Regions from separate parts of the Paenibacillus gansuensis genome, predicted to be linked through region 3. Evidence: riboswitches for the same ligand, from Rfam matches in the RefSeq annotation. Region 3 holds a riboswitch; each other region holds the start of a gene.
What was found. A riboswitch is a leader RNA that binds a small molecule or an ion and turns the genes downstream of it on or off. The one in region 3 is predicted to bind cyclic di-AMP.

Region 1: linked by a shared signal. The riboswitch ahead of ACFSUF_RS01105 (C40 family peptidase) and the one ahead of ACFSUF_RS05000 (CAP domain-containing protein) in region 3 are both predicted to bind cyclic di-AMP.
Region 2: linked by a shared signal. The riboswitch ahead of ACFSUF_RS03890 (ubiquitin-like domain-containing protein) and the one ahead of ACFSUF_RS05000 (CAP domain-containing protein) in region 3 are both predicted to bind cyclic di-AMP.

What each region holds. Positions count from the first base shown of each region.
Region 1 is NZ_JBHUME010000002.1:193,043-198,172, reverse strand. Features, by position in the region: gene ACFSUF_RS01115 (hypothetical protein) at 237-869, opposite strand; gene ACFSUF_RS01110 (UvrD-helicase domain-containing protein) at 1,031-3,394, shown strand; cyclic di-AMP (ydaO/yuaA leader) riboswitch at 3,491-3,638, shown strand; gene ACFSUF_RS01105 (C40 family peptidase) at 3,640-4,434, shown strand.
Region 2 is NZ_JBHUME010000003.1:45,954-51,083, reverse strand. Features, by position in the region: gene ACFSUF_RS03900 (HD domain-containing protein) at 226-1,518, shown strand; gene ACFSUF_RS03895 (TatD family hydrolase) at 1,580-2,347, shown strand; cyclic di-AMP (ydaO/yuaA leader) riboswitch at 2,531-2,728, shown strand; gene ACFSUF_RS03890 (ubiquitin-like domain-containing protein) at 2,975-4,111, shown strand; gene rnmV (ribonuclease M5) at 4,247-4,783, shown strand; gene rsmA (16S rRNA (adenine(1518)-N(6)/adenine(1519)-N(6))-dimethyltransferase RsmA) at 4,801-5,130, shown strand, end outside.
Region 3 is NZ_JBHUME010000005.1:228,734-233,863, forward strand. Features, by position in the region: gene ACFSUF_RS04990 (ABC transporter ATP-binding protein) at 1-750, shown strand, start outside; gene ACFSUF_RS04995 (hypothetical protein) at 800-1,336, opposite strand; cyclic di-AMP (ydaO/yuaA leader) riboswitch at 1,508-1,641, shown strand; gene ACFSUF_RS05000 (CAP domain-containing protein) at 1,648-2,415, shown strand; gene ACFSUF_RS05005 (hypothetical protein) at 2,576-2,872, shown strand; gene ACFSUF_RS05010 (FUSC family protein) at 3,032-4,063, shown strand; gene ACFSUF_RS05015 (DegV family protein) at 4,150-5,013, shown strand.

The DNA of each region.
Region 1 (5,130 bases), on a different contig from region 3:
AACCGTTAGAATTTATATTATATATAGATATACTATAATTAGGGAATAGTGCTGGAGAAAGATATTTATAGGACTTCATTTAAAGAAAATATAAATAGTGAAAATGATTACCACATATAAAAAGCCTGACTGCCATTGGCAGCCAAGCCTTTTGTGTGAAACAGAACCGCTTCCGGAACCCTTCCTCATGGAACAAGGCCTGCCCGCCGAAACGGCATCAGGCCTAAACGCAATAATCAGGTCCGCTCCTGAAACTCCGCCTCGAACCGTTCCTTCACGGAATCGTTGCTGCCGTAAGTCGAGCTTCTGATTTCTCCATATTCCCGCAGCAATTCGCGGGAAGCATGGAGATTTTCATTATGAACAGCTTCCTCTAGGCGGCCGATAACACGGTAAGTTAAAGCCTGAAACGCATCGGCGAAGGCGGAATCGGTTTCCGCCGCACCGCGGTAATCGAAATAATAGCGCTTGAACTGCTGAATCAGCGTCTCTCCTTCGGAGCCGGTGCCAGCGGTGGCTTCTGGACGTCCGCCAGCATTTTCCATCATGTCCCCGGAGGTATCCTGAAACCGGTTCGCCGCATACATAAGAGCATGAAACGGCCCGCGGACAGGAATGTCGACGAGCTCTGTCGTATTTTTTAAGAAAGTCCCAATCTCTCTAAGCAGCTTCTCTATGTAGGAACGCTCCCAGTCGCTGCCGTTCGCATTTCGGGCATCTGCAAAGTCCATGCCGATATCGGACAATATCGCTTCCAGCGCCCTCAGTTGAAGGTCCTGTTTCGTCGTATCCAGCTCGGATACGATTTTGATTTTCAAATGTTCGTTAAATTCAATATCCAGACGGTTCACATCATGCTTTCCGGTCATGCGCGCATCCTCCTCCTATCGTTCTGTTAGCATGCGGCAGAGCCCCGGGAAGTATACATTTCCATCCAGTAAGGAGAGTATGTTTTTCCAGCCCGTTGCCGGAAGGGAGCCGTTAGGAGTACAATGGAATGCACGTTGTTTAAAAGGTGGTACATACGGACATGACACAACCCGTTTATTATAAAACGCCGCTGGGCTCGACTGTAAAGCAGGTTCCTTTTGCCAGAATTGCGGAGAGTGCCACCAGCAGGGAGCTGGTGAAGGAGGCGGAAACAGACGCCTACTACTTCCGGTCCCTCGAGGAACAAGGAATTTTCCTCAACCGTCCGCAAATCGAAGCGGTACGCCATGGGAAAGGACCTTTATTAACGCTGGCCGGCGCCGGATCTGGCAAAACTTCGGTACTCGTCTGCAGGACAGGCTATTTGCTGACTTTACATAGAGTCGCACCGGAACATATTTTGCTAGTTACGTTTACAAAGAAGGCATCGATGGAAATGCAGGAACGGATTGCCCGCCTTCCGGGTATTTCCCGCGCAATAGCAAGAAGGGTGCAGGCCGGGACGTTTCATGCATTTTTTCTCAAAATCATCCGTCATCAGGGATACAAACAAGAGATTATCGGGGCGGACCGGTATAAACAAATTGTCATCAAAAAGATCCTCCGCGAGATGAATCTCCACGATTCCTATCAGCCGGAAGAGCTGTTGGCACAATTGTCAGCGCACAAAATGAACGGCCTGCGCGTGGACGAGCTGCCGGACAGGACTCCGGAGCAGCGGGAAATGAATGCTGTTTTTGCTAAATACGAGGCATGGAAGCGGCAGTATGAGAAAATCGATTACGACGACATTTTGCTGCTTGCCTATGACTTGCTCAGGGAGAATCGGAGCCTGCTGGAAAGCCTGCAAAGGCGTTTTCAGTATGTCATGGTCGATGAGTTTCAGGATACGAACTTTTTGCAATACGAATTGATCAAAATGATTGTACATCCGCACCGGAACTTGTTCGTGGTAGGGGACGACGATCAGACAATCTACACGTTTAACGGCGCGCGGAGCGAGTTCATACTGGAATTCGAACGGACGTTCCCGGGAGCGCGAACGGTAACGCTGGATATCAATTACCGCTCAACTTCGGGCATTGTGGGTCTGGGCAATGAAGTGATCAGGCGGAACACGAACAGAAAAGTGAAAACGCTGCAGGCTGTGCACAGGAGCGAGTCTACTCCGCACTTTTTTACGCCTGCAACAACAGATGAAGAAGCGGAAACCATTATCGGGCAGATCCAGGCGGATGTTGCCGCGGGGACGTATGCTTACCGGGATATAGCGATTCTGCACCGTACTGCCAGCTGCAGTCGTGCGATGTTCGAGCAGCTTGCCCTTAATAACATTCCGTTTATCCCTTATTCGATGGGGGACCAGATGTTTTACGAGCACTGGATCGTTAAGCCGGTGGTGGACCATTTGCGCCTTGCCGTGCAGCCGCGTCATTTCGACGCGATGGAATCCGCTGTGAACGGGCTGTTTATTGCGAAGGATAAAGCCATGGATTACATTTGGGAACAGGAAAAAAAGCAAAAGAAGAAATATCCCCTGATCCATCTGGAAGCTTTCCCGGAGCTTCGCAGCTTCCAAAAGGATAAAGTAAGAGAGCGGATCAAGCTGATCAAGAGTTTGGCCGCCGTAAAGCCGGTCCAGGCGGTAAAGAAGCTTCGTCTCGACTTTTATGACAAGTTTCTGGAAGCTACGGACCGCCAGGCGGCGACATCGCATAAGGAAACCATTAAGGAAACGCTCGATGAGCTGGAAGCTTCGGCCAAACGGTTTGAGAGCGCAGCAGAGTTCATCGCTTTTATCGACGGTATGATCGAAAAGCATAAGGAGATCGAGACGCTGCAGCAGCACAGCGATGCGGATGCCGTAGCGCTGATGACGATCCACCGTTCCAAAGGGCTGGAGTTTCCGGTCGTCTTTCTGATCGGCGCCTCGGAGGGCATTCTGCCCCATAGCACGGCGCTCGAAGCCGAGAAGCTCAAGGACAAGGTCCCGGCAGGGCCGGCCGCCGCAACGGCCGGGAAGAACACGGCGTCGACCGATGCCGCCGTGGAGGAAGAGCGGCGCTTGGCTTACGTGGCGATCACGAGAGCCAAGCATCAGCTGTACATCTCTTCGCCGGCGTATTACCGCGGCAAGAAAACCGAAGTGTCGCGGTTCCTCCGCGACGCCTTCGGTGGGGCCGCCCGCCAAGCGGGCACCGCAGCCGCTGGGACGGCTGCGCGGGAAGTGCGTCCCGTGCCGAAGCCGGGACGCATGCAAAGCCCCGCCGGAGCGGCCGGCGGGGTGACGACCACGGAGACGGTGCTGGCATGGGTCTGTACGGACCCAAATTGCAGCGCGTGGTCGAAGATTATAACGTACGAGGATGCGCACGTTGACGCCAAGGTTTGTCCTCTTTGCGGAGACACCATGGCCAAAGGGTCCAAACAGGTACAGAAACAGATCCAGCCAAAGTTTTATTAAACTTACCAATATTTGTCGAACGGTGTTCAATAATTGGTCACAAAATGAGATTGTAACCTTATTGTAACCCTTTACAACGATATGCTATCATGTACAAAAATCAAATTGCCGAATCCGGTTTCAGCATAAGGACCGGTACGGGGGACGATTCACATGGGGTGAAGGCTTGCCTAGATTGCGAGCACAGGGAGAACCTCTTTCCCGAACCCGACAACTAACCTCGGAGGCTACAGGAGGAAACCGTTTTGAAACTTTTTTACAGAAGTCTTGTTTTATCATGCGCAGCGGCAGGTTCCGTTCTTTTGGCACCGGTACTGACTCATGCAGCGGTGCATGTTCAGGTCAACGACAGCCTGGTGAAATTCCAGAGCGATGAGAAACCGTATCTTTATGAAGAAAGGGTCCAAATCCCACTCCGGTCCGTATCCGAAGAACTTGGTTTTGACGTAAAATGGGAAAGCAACGGGAAAGTAAAGCTGACCGACGGCACCAAAGTTATTTCACTGACCGATTCGGAAGCAGCGGTATCCGCGAAAGGAAGAACATTCGTACCTTTGCGGTTCGTGTCGGAAGAACTGGGAATAAACGTTGAATGGCACGGTAACTCGAATCTTGCACTGGTAGAGGAAGACGGCCAAAATCATGCGCCTGCGCTCCAGGTGAAAGCGGCACGGTTTTCCTTCGGGAAAGAGGATCTTGTCTTAAAGTCCGCTCGAAGTTATCTCGGTGTACCTTACCGTTGGGGCGGAACGACAACAGCCGGTTTCGACTGTTCCGGATTTATCAATTACATATTCGAGAAGCACGGTATCTCTTTACCGAGAACCTCGTCGCAAATGTTTCATAACTCCGGCACGCATACGAATCAGCTGCAGCCTGCAGATCTTGTCTTCTTCGGCAGCGGGTCCAAAGTTTCCCATGTAGGTATCTACATCGGTGATAACAAATTTATCTCCGCTACCAATGACGGAGTCGATATCGCCAGCATGGGAAGCAGCTACTGGGCACCGAAATATCTCGGAGCAAAACGGGTATTATAACATTCTTTCATCCTATTAGACGTGGACTGTCCCATCGGTTCACGTCTTTTTCTTGCTATTTTGTCCGGAATAATGTATAGTTATTAGCTGTAGGTCATTTTTACCTCTATACTTATATAACCCAACTACGGCGTTATATAAACCTCAATGTAACACAACCCCTTTCATTTCAATCCTTTTATAACAGATCTCACGAATTTGTATTGGTGTTTTTCGGTTGCTTTTATGCAACGGCACGAGAAATGCAGGCTAATTCACACTGGCGCGGCCACGGAGTCGCAAGGATGGAAGAGAGGCAGGGCTTTCATTGTTTTAGAAGCACAAAGTGATAAAAGCAATCCAACTAGAGCTGCAACAACCAGAAGAGGCAGGAATAACCCATCTTGTCCGGCACCTTAAGGATCGGAATGAGCATAAGAATGTTGATGCCATGATCAGTGCAAGAATGCAGGGGTTCGATTACATGCTCGGAGGGCACGCTTTACACAAGCGGCCGGGAACGAGTTGACCATATAGCTGTGACCTACCGAAAGCTCCCGCCCGGGAGCTTTCTTTCTTTTTGGACTCCATAGAAAATGTGTTTTTATGAATTGAAATGACGACACTTTGCATGCTAAGATGAACTAGATATTGTTTCCAGTTGAAGTACTAAATCGGCACCCAAGGAAATAAAATTAGAGTCAGGTGGGGAGACCT
Region 2 (5,130 bases), on a different contig from region 3:
ATACCAACCATTCCCAAATGAGTCAACATACCAAATCGTTCCTGCCTCTTAGAAATGCTTATAAACTCAGTATATTCAAAGGAAAAAAGAGTACAACGAAAATATAAACGCGCAAATTTTACTGGAAAAAATGGTGATTATTTTTCGACAAATTCCGCCGATAACCTGGATGTTTTGTCGAATTTGTAATCATAGACTTAATATAGAATGGAGTGGAGCTTACTTATGAGAAATGAACGGCTGATGGAGGAAAAAGTATTCAAGGATCCCGTGCATAAATACATTTATGTTCAGGACCAAACCATCTGGGATCTGATTAATACCAAAGAATTTCAGCGCTTGCGCCGCATCCGCCAGCTGGGCACATCCTACCTGACGTTTCACGGTGCTGAGCACAGCAGGTTCTCTCATTCCCTCGGTGTCTATGAAGTCACACGCAAAATTATATCGCAATTCGAACGAAGCCATTATCCCGATTGGCCTAAAGAAGAGAAGCTGTTGTGTTTATGTGCAGCCCTGCTGCATGACATCGGGCACGGCCCGTTCTCTCATTCGATCGAGCAGGCGTTTGAAATGCATCATGAGGATTGGACTTGCCGGATGATCCGTGGAGATTCGGAGGTGCACTCTGTTTTGGCGGGGGTCTCATCCGATTTTCCCGAGAAAGTGGCCGATGTCATCTGCAAAACCTATGCCAAGCCCATAGTCGTCAGCCTGGTCTCCAGCCAGCTGGATGCCGACCGTATGGATTATTTGCTGAGAGACGCCTATTTCACCGGTGTGAACTACGGAACTTTTGATTTGGACCGCATTCTGCGTGTGCTCCGTCCTCATAAAGGCAAAATCGTAGTCAAGGAAAGCGGAATGCATGCGGTGGAAGATTACCTCATGTCCCGCTATCAGATGTACTGGCAAGTTTACTTTCACCCGGTTACCCGCAGTTCTGAGATCATCCTCCGCCAAATCTTTCGCAGAGCCAAACAGTTATATGCTGAAGGACACGTTTTCCGGTTCATGCCGGATCCTCTGCCAAGCCTTTTTGAGCAGAAGCTTACTATAGAAGAATATCTTCTATTGGATGAGGCATTCATCCAGACGGCCTTTGCCCAATGGACTTTGGAGCGGGATCGGATTCTGTCGGATTTATGCGGACGGTTTCTGAACCGGAAACTATATAAGTACGTTCCGCTGGAAGCAGAAGATGTCGAAATTCTGGATCTGGTCCGGGAAAATTTAGAGCGATCAGGCTTGAATCCCGCCTACCATATGGAACTTGATTTTCCATCTGATCTTCCCTATGATGTATATCGTCCGGGCGAATCAGGGGAGAAAATGCCGATTTTGCTGCTAACCGAACAGGAGAAATGCGTCGAAATCTCTCATAAGTCGGAAATTGTCCGATCGATCAGCGGTATCCACAAAGGGCAGAATCAGCTTTACTATCCACCTGACTTGCTTCAGAAGGTTCTGCCGCAGATGGATCAGGAAGTACGAAGCTTTTTTGCCCGAAGAGGATAGACGCCTTTTCACTATTTATACACCTTCGATTACATCTGGCAGATTAAGGGGGTCACCTGCATTGTTGTTTGATACACATACTCATATGGACGCTGTACAGTTTGAGGAAGACCGTGAACAAGCTATGCAAAGAGCGCTTGATGCCGGCGTGTCCAAAATTTTGAATATTGGATTTAACCGTGAAACAATTCCCACCACAATGAAGCTTGCCGAACAGTATGAAGAGGTTTATGCGGCCGTCGGCTGGCATCCTCAGGATGCAGTGACGATGAGGGAGGGAGATCTGGAGTGGATTGAAGAGCTCTGCAGTCACCCCAAAGTGGTAGCCATTGGAGAAATCGGATTGGACTATTACTGGGACACCTCGCCGAAGGATGTTCAACAGCGTGTGTTCCGTGAGCAGATCCGGCTTGCCCGTAAATTGAACAAGCCCATTGTGATCCATAACAGGGATGCCCACCACGATGTGGTCACGATTCTACGGGAAGAGAGAGCGGAAGAAGTCGGAGGGGTCATGCACTGCTATTCTGGCAGCTGGGAAATTGCCAAGCAATGCCTTGATATGAACTTCTATATTTCCTTCGGCGGTCCAGTTACCTTCAAGAATGCGAAGCAGCCGAAAGAGGTGTTGGCACAGGTTCCCCTTGACCGTTTATTGGTGGAAACCGACGCTCCATATTTAACGCCGCACCCCCATAGAGGGAAGAGAAATGAGACCGGATATGTGACTTTAGTCGCAGAGGCCGCTGCACAAATTAAGGGGATTTCTTATGAGGAATTGGCCCGGATTACCATGCAAAATGGGTGCAAATTATTTGGCATATCATGAAATGTAAAGAGATACAGAGAAAAAAGGACTATTGCGCATAAGAAAAGTGCATATGTTTCAAAGAAAGGCGGAATTTACCTTTATAAGGCTTAAAAACGGCTAAAATTGAAGTTTGCGAATGCTTTACAATTGTGTTTGATACAGAGTATCATACAGGTAACTTAATTAAATAAAGTTTTTACATTTCTTGTCTCGCTGAGTCTCCGGTAACGGAGAGCGGGGGAACCACATGTGTCCGGAACCGAAGCAAATACCACCGGCCGCATCGTTCTTTGGGGTGAATACGGAAGCTTGCAGCATATGTATGCGTGAGTATCTGTTAGGGCAACTCTCTTGTCCGAATCCGTCAGCTAACCTCGTAAGCGTACAGAGAGAGGTAACGTCCTGGTGCCTACCATTCCCTTTACATGCGCGTTTTTAGAAGCCAAAGGAAGACGACCTCTTGCCGAAGGCTTCTTTTATTTTGGCCAAAATCAGGGTAGGGCTTATCCGTTTCGATAATGGAGGTGTTGATTCGCCAACGTTTGAAGAGCTGATGTTGCTGAAGGAAGTAAAAATAAACTAACTAGTCGCGTCAATTTACATGCGTAACAATGGCGGCGGGGCTATGAAGGAGGACCGAAATAAGTGGGAAACAGTAATAACGAAACCCATGTTAAACGATCATCCAGCATGTCTTTCGCAATGCGATGGAAGCATGAGAACTTGCGTTTGATTATTTTGATTGCAACTCTCTCGATTGCTGCTTTCATGTGTTTGGTGTTGTTAAACGGTACGTCTACCAAGAGCGTATCGGTAGTAGTGAATGGACAGGAAAGTGTCGTTAAGACCAAACAATCCGTCCTGCAACGCCTACTGGATGAACAGTCCATCAAGTTAGGGACATTCGATCATGTTTCAATGCCTCTGAGCGCTCCGATCAAGAGCGGAGACAAAGTGGTGATTCAGACCGCAATTCCTTACAAACTGGTGGCTGATGGTAAGACTAGAACTTTGTATACAACAAGCAAAACGGTAAGCAGTATTTTGGCGGAGCAACATATTACTTTAAGTGCTAAAGACCGGATCTGGCCTCCGCTGGATCGTCCAGTCAAGCAGTACATGACTGTGAAGATCGTGCGTGTAAGCAAGAAGACGTCTCAACAGAAAGTAGCCGTTCCGTATACAACGGTGAAAACAGCCGATGCAAGTCTGCTGAAAGGCAAGACCGCCGTCGTGAAAGAAGGCAAAGACGGAGTTCTGTTCAAGCAATTCGTACATACGTACGAGGACGGGAAACTGGTAGCTACAGTGTTGGCGAGTAAGAAGGTTACGTTGAATGCTGTTCCGAAGGTAATTGCGGTGGGTACGAAGAAACCTGCTCCAGTAGTGACGGTAGCTGCGAAATCTTCCTCAACATCTATTACCCGCAAAGGCTTGACCTTCAAACCTAAAAAAGTGATTAAGAACGTTACGCTGACTGCCTATGCGGCAGGCGTGTCTTCCACAGGAAAGAGCAAGAGCCATCCGCAGTACGGCATTACGGCATCCGGCACGCGTGTTACGGAAGGACGTACCATTGCCGTTGACCCTAGGGTTATTCCGATCGGTTACTGGGTGTATATCGAAGGTATCGGCTACCGCCGTGCAGAAGATAAAGGCGGTGCTGTAAAAGGGAACAAAATCGATGTCTATTTCGACAGCGAATCCACAGCGAACAACTTCGGTCGCAAATCCGGTTACACTGTCTATGTCATTGGCCCTAAGAAGCCTGCATCTTACTAAATATAACGGACATACTGAAGATAAAGTTGCATTGTTCTTAATCAAATTCTTTCAAAGGAAGGGGACGTTTTCGTCCTCTTCTTTTTTTCATGTATAATAAGGGGTAGCTAATATGAAGTGAGTGAAAGGTGTTCTATGATCAGAGAAATTATCGTTGTCGAAGGCAAAGACGATACAACAGCCATTAAGCGGGCTGTGGAAGCCGACACGATTGAAACCGGCGGGTCCGCTATCAATAATGAAATTATCCGCAGGATCGCCTTGGCGCAGGAGAGAAGAGGAGTTATTATCTTCACGGATCCCGACCATGCAGGAGAGCGGCTCCGGAAAATTATTTCTTCCAGGGTGAAGGGCTGTAAGCATGCCTTCATTACGCAAGAGGAAGCTAACCGCAAGGGGGACATTGGGGTTGAAAATGCGAGCCCCGAGGTGATCCGGCAAGCTTTAGAGCAAGTAAAGACCGAGTTTACCGGAGGCGATCCGGAAATTACCTGGGCGGATCTGATTGACGCCGGGTTGATCGTACACCCGCAGGCTGCAGAACGCAGGCTCAAAATGGGCAAGCTACTAGGCATCGGCTACTGCAACGGAAAGCAGTTTCATAAGCGGTGCAATGCATTTCATATCGGTAAAGATGAGTTCCTTGCAGCAGTAGGGAAAATTGAAGAATAAGCGGGGTAAGTGAAGCCATGAGCTTGCATGACAATCAATTGGAAACCAAAAGTGACATCGGTTCCCCGAAGCGGACCAAAGATATTATCCAAAGGCACGGATTTTCCTTAAAAAAGAGCCTCGGACAAAATTTTCTGATTGATCAGAACATCCTTAACAAAATTGTTACGGCAGCCGAATTGGATAAGACCAAAGGAGCTCTTGAAATCGGACCCGGCATCGGGGCGCTGACGGAGCGGTTATCCAAAACAGCCGGCAAAGTAGTCGCCGTTGAAATCGATCAAAGACTCATTCCGATCCTGAGCGAGGTATTAGAGCCGTATGAGAACGTGCAGGTCGTACACGGC
Region 3 (5,130 bases):
CAGGGGGGGATCAGTTTCAACAATGTTCACTTTAAATACAATCCGGACGGAGAATGGGTGCTAAAGGGGATTGATTTGGATATAGAGCCGGGACAGACGGTTGCTTTTGTAGGCATGAGCGGGGGAGGCAAATCCTCATTGATCAGCCTGCTTCCCCGCTTTTACGATATTCAGGAAGGAGCGATCCGGATAGACGGGACAGATATCCGCAGCGTGACCATCCACAGCTTAAGGAGCCAAATCGGCATGGTTCTTCAGGATAATCTGTTGTTCAGCGGCTCTGTTCGCGAAAACATTCTGTTCGGGCGCCCGGACGCAACGGAAGAGGAAATCATCCAGGCGGCTCAGGCGGCGAATGCGCACGAATTTATCACCGGGCTTCCAAATGGATACGAGACGGAAATCGGGGAAAAAGGCGTGAAACTGTCCGGCGGCCAAAAACAAAGGGTTGCTATTGCCAGAGTATTTTTAAAAGACCCGCGTATCCTTGTGCTGGATGAGGCGACTTCCGCCTTGGATCTGGAATCGGAACACCTTATTCAGGCTTCTCTGGAGTCGTTGGCACGTGACCGTACTACGCTGATTGTCGCGCATAGACTGTCCACGATCACCCATGCGGACCAAATCGTACTGATTGAGCACGGTGAAATCAAGGAAAAAGGGAAGCACGAAGAGCTGATGAGATTGGACGGAGCTTACGCGAGACTGTTTAATGTCCAAAATTTAAACGCACCGGAACCAACTTTATAATCTCAATAGAAGAGCTGCCGGCTAGTAAGCCGGCAGCTCTTTTGTCGATTCAATAAGGAGTAGGGAAAGGTCCGAGGAAGATCAGCCTTAAAGAGACACGGTCAAACGGAATGAGCGGAACGAACAGGGAACTGCCCGTGATCAGCCTGCCGTTTACTCTCAGCTCATAACCTACCTGATAGCCGATGCGAATGCCGGAAACGGCCCGAATCTGTCCGCCAATACCGAATTGGACCTGGCCGGTTTCAAGCAGTGCTTGATACAGTGTGATGCCTGGAAAAAACCGGACACTGTACGTTCTAGGGAAGATTGGGATCGATCGATCTCCCGAAATGGTTACCTGAATGGAAGAGACCGGTCCGGGGCCGGGATACGGCGGGAATGGTCCAGGGAACGGTCCAGGGAACGGTCCTGGTCCAGGGTAAGGCGGGCGGGGCCGGGGTCGGGGCCGGGGCGTCGGGAATGTTCCGGTCCCGGTTCCAGATTCAGGTCCGGGTCCCGGGCTGGGAAACAAGGACCGGGAGCTGGCATCGCCAGTGGAGAACGGCTGGCCGGACGATTCATTGTGCCAATCGTATTGCGTCATGTGGCATAAACTCCTTTGCCGGTAAAATGTCATGGAATACGATATGCTAAATGGCGCCTATGGGTGTTTGTACCGTAGCTGAAATGCCCAGTTGCCTCGAAAAATATCCAATTGCCAACATTTTCACAATGAATCCCAGTTTCCCCCGTGGTAAGCTGTTACATGTCCAACACAACATAAAGGCCGAAGCTCATAAGTGAGCGCGGGGAACCCACAGTTTTGGGGTGAAGCCGCATTTGCGGCGGGGCAGACTCTTCCGTCCCTAACCCGTCAGCTAACCTCGCAGGCCGAATTCGAAGGGAGAAGATTTTATGAAACTATTGGACTTGAAAAAAATGGCGCTTACAGGCGTAATCGCTTTAACGCCGGTGCTAGGAGCCGGAGCTGCGTTTGCCGAAACAGGTACGCCTGCTGTGCAAACGTATCAAGTGAAGGTGAACAGTAACTTGTATACGGTTGCGGTTAACCCGCAAATGTTGCATCCGGATCTGGTCTGGCCCGGATTTATCGTCAAACTGCCGCAATTGCAGCAGCCTGTCGTGCAGCAGCCTGTAAAGCCGCAGCCGATCCCGCAAAAACCTGCAGTGCCGCAGCCGGCCCCGCAAAAACCGGTTCCGCAAAAGCCTCCGGTACAGAAGCCTGTTGAGCAGCCGGCAGTACAACAGCCAACAGCGCCAAAACCGGTACCGCAGCAGCCTGTAGCCTCTGCTGACAGCAGCTATGTCAAAGAAGTAGTGAGCCTTGTGAATCAGGAGCGCGCCAAAGCCGGTCTAAAGCCCGTTGCTTTCGACACTGCCTTATCCAAAATGGCACATGACAAAGCAGTAGATATGTACAATAAAAATTACTTTGACCATAATTCACCTACGTACGGTTCGCCGTTCGATATGATGAATTCCTATGGAATCAAATACTCTACTGCCGGTGAGAACATCGCTAAAGGCCAGCAGTCGCCGCAACAAGTCATGAACGACTGGATGAACAGCCCGGGCCACCGTGCCAACATCCTCAACGGCAGCTTCACCAAAATCGGTGTAGGTTATTACCAAGGCGAGTGGGTACAGGAATTTATCGGGTAAGCCATCATTATTTTATAACATAAGTACACATCAAGGGACTTCTGCACATTCGCAGAAGTCCTTTTTGTGGATTCCAAGCCTCCAAGATTTAAAATTGTAAAAACGGGGTAATTACTTGAAGCTACGGCAACTATTCAACCTAGGGAAGGAAGTGTTTGGAATGCTGAATTCTATACAGCTGCATCCAACCGGCGAGATGGTTTTGGAATCGGGCACCTACATTAGCGAAAACGGCGTCAAATACGACTTGGCCCGGGGCGATAAATTCCCGGCATGCCCGGCGGACGGAAGCAATACGACATGGCGGCCTCAGGATCATCTTCATCAAACTGGGGATTTGGTCACAGAAACCGGCGTTTATGTTTGTAATGCAGGCGAACGCGCTGAGTTTGAGAAGGGAAACTATTTTCCGGTATGTCCCGTAACCGGAGAAGGTACCCAATGGAAACACGTATAGTAAGCCAATGGAATCCATGCAAAGAGTGCCGAAAGGCGCTCTTTTTGTTGCCCTGCCCAGACCCGGGCTAAGCGGGCTACTTTGCATCGGCTCCCTTTTGCATGTAGAATAGGTAAGTTGGTTCATAATAGATAAATAAAGGGAAAGGGGAGCATCAGAGTGACGTTAGGGGCCAGAGTTTTTAAAACGGGAGTCGCGGTTACTCTCGCCCTGTATGCCAGCATGCTGCTGAATTTGTCCCCGCCCATCATCGCCGCGGTTGCTGCTTTATTCGCCATGCAGCCTTCGATCTACCGTTCCTGGAGGTACCTGCTGGAACAGCTGCAAACCAATACGCTTGGCGCGGCGCTTGCCCTCGTGGCCGGATATTTTTTTCAGAATGATCCGATTGCAGTAGGGGTTACTTGTATCATCGTCATTGTGCTATGCCGGCAGTTGAAAATGGAGGAGTCTATCGGTCTTACTCTCGTTACGGTTATCGCTGTTATGGAGGCGCCGGGGGTCATGAAAGCAGCGGATCACATCCTGTTTGCTTTGAACCGTTTTCAGCTTACGATCATCGGTATTATTTCGTCCTTCCTAATCAACATCCTGTTCATTCCGCCGAAGCCGCAAGGCCAGTTCTTTTCGCATGTACAGCAGGTGTTCGGCAATTTGTCCCTGCTGCTCCGCACACTGATTTCCAACGAGATCAAGGAGAATGTGTTTCAAGAGGAGAAAGAAAAGCTGGAGCGCTCGATCCAATCGCTTATCAACAAATATAAGCTGTTTGAAGAGGAAGAGAAGAAACTCAAGCATAAGAAATTCAGTGATGTTCGGCTGCTGGTCGTATATAAGCAAATGCTGAATACCCTTCATAAAGGCTATGAAATTCTGGAAACGGCGGAACAGCACTATTTTCAGGCGGCAAGAGCAGAAGATACCGATGCGGATTTCGATCAAATACTGGAGAAAATCAACAAGTATCACGAGCATGTACTGTTGAAGTTTGACCGCATCATTAAGCCGGATCATTCCGATCAGTACTGTATGGACAAGGAAAATGAGGAGTTTCTGAGCAGCATTATGGACGCTTACGCGGACCGGAAAGACGGCCGGCTTCGTTTAGCGATTGTAGCGGCAGCCATTTACGACTACGGTTTCCAAGTGAGCAGGCTTGATAAGTTGGTGGACCGGCACATCCGGGAATAAGTCCCGCCGGGTCAGGAAATTTCAACCGTTTCTTTCTGAATTCATGGTATAATAGGACCAGAAATTTTATATACGGGGTGGTCACCTTGACAGTATCCATTATTGCGGACAGTGCGGCGGATTTACCGAAATCGTTGATCGAGCAGTACGGAATTGAAGTTTTGCCGTTAAGTGTATCCGATGCGGCGGGACAGTATTCGGACGGAGGAACGCTGCAGCCGAAAACGCTGTTTGAACGGATGAGGGAAGGTCACGTTTACAAGACGGCCCAAGTATCGATCGACCAGTTCCGCAAGGCGTTTACCAAACTGGCGGTGGAAGGAAGATCCGGCGTCTATGTAGCTTTCTCCTCCGGAATTTCGGGGACCTATCAAACTTCGCTGCTCGTGAGAGACATGGTTCAGGAGGAGTATCCTGATCTGGATTTGCGGATTGTGGACACCAAATGCGCCTCTGTAGGCTGCGGACTGGTGGTTGTAAAGGCGGCAGAAGCGGCCCTTGCAGGCAAGAATGCAGACGAGGTGGCGGAAACCGCCGAGTATGCAGCACAGCATATGGAGCATATTTTTACAGTAGATAATCTGGAGTATTTGTACCGGGGCGGACGCGTAAGCAAGACATCGGCTTTTATCGGGGGCTTGCTGAATATTAAGCCGGTACTTCACATGGAAGACGGGAAACTGGTGCCGCTGGAGAAAATCCGCGGAAAGTCCAAGGTGCTCGGACGGATGGTAGAACTGATGGAAAAGCGGGGGGCTGCCGATCTGAAAGATCAGACGATCGGGATCTCTCACGGAGACGATCCGGAGGCGGCTGAAACGCTCGAGCGCATGATCCGGGAGAAGTTCGGATGCGACAAATTCGTTACGAATATGATCGGCGGTGCCATCGGCGCTCACGCAGGACCCGGGACACTGGCTTTATTCTTTTACAATGAGCAGTTATCGTGATAGTCACTGGAAATCACACGGCGTTCAAGCTGTGTGATTTTTTTTCGCGGTTGACTGCTTGAATCACGGGTAGAATACAGTATACTAAGGTATGTTGTGCCAAGCATCCTGTAAGGA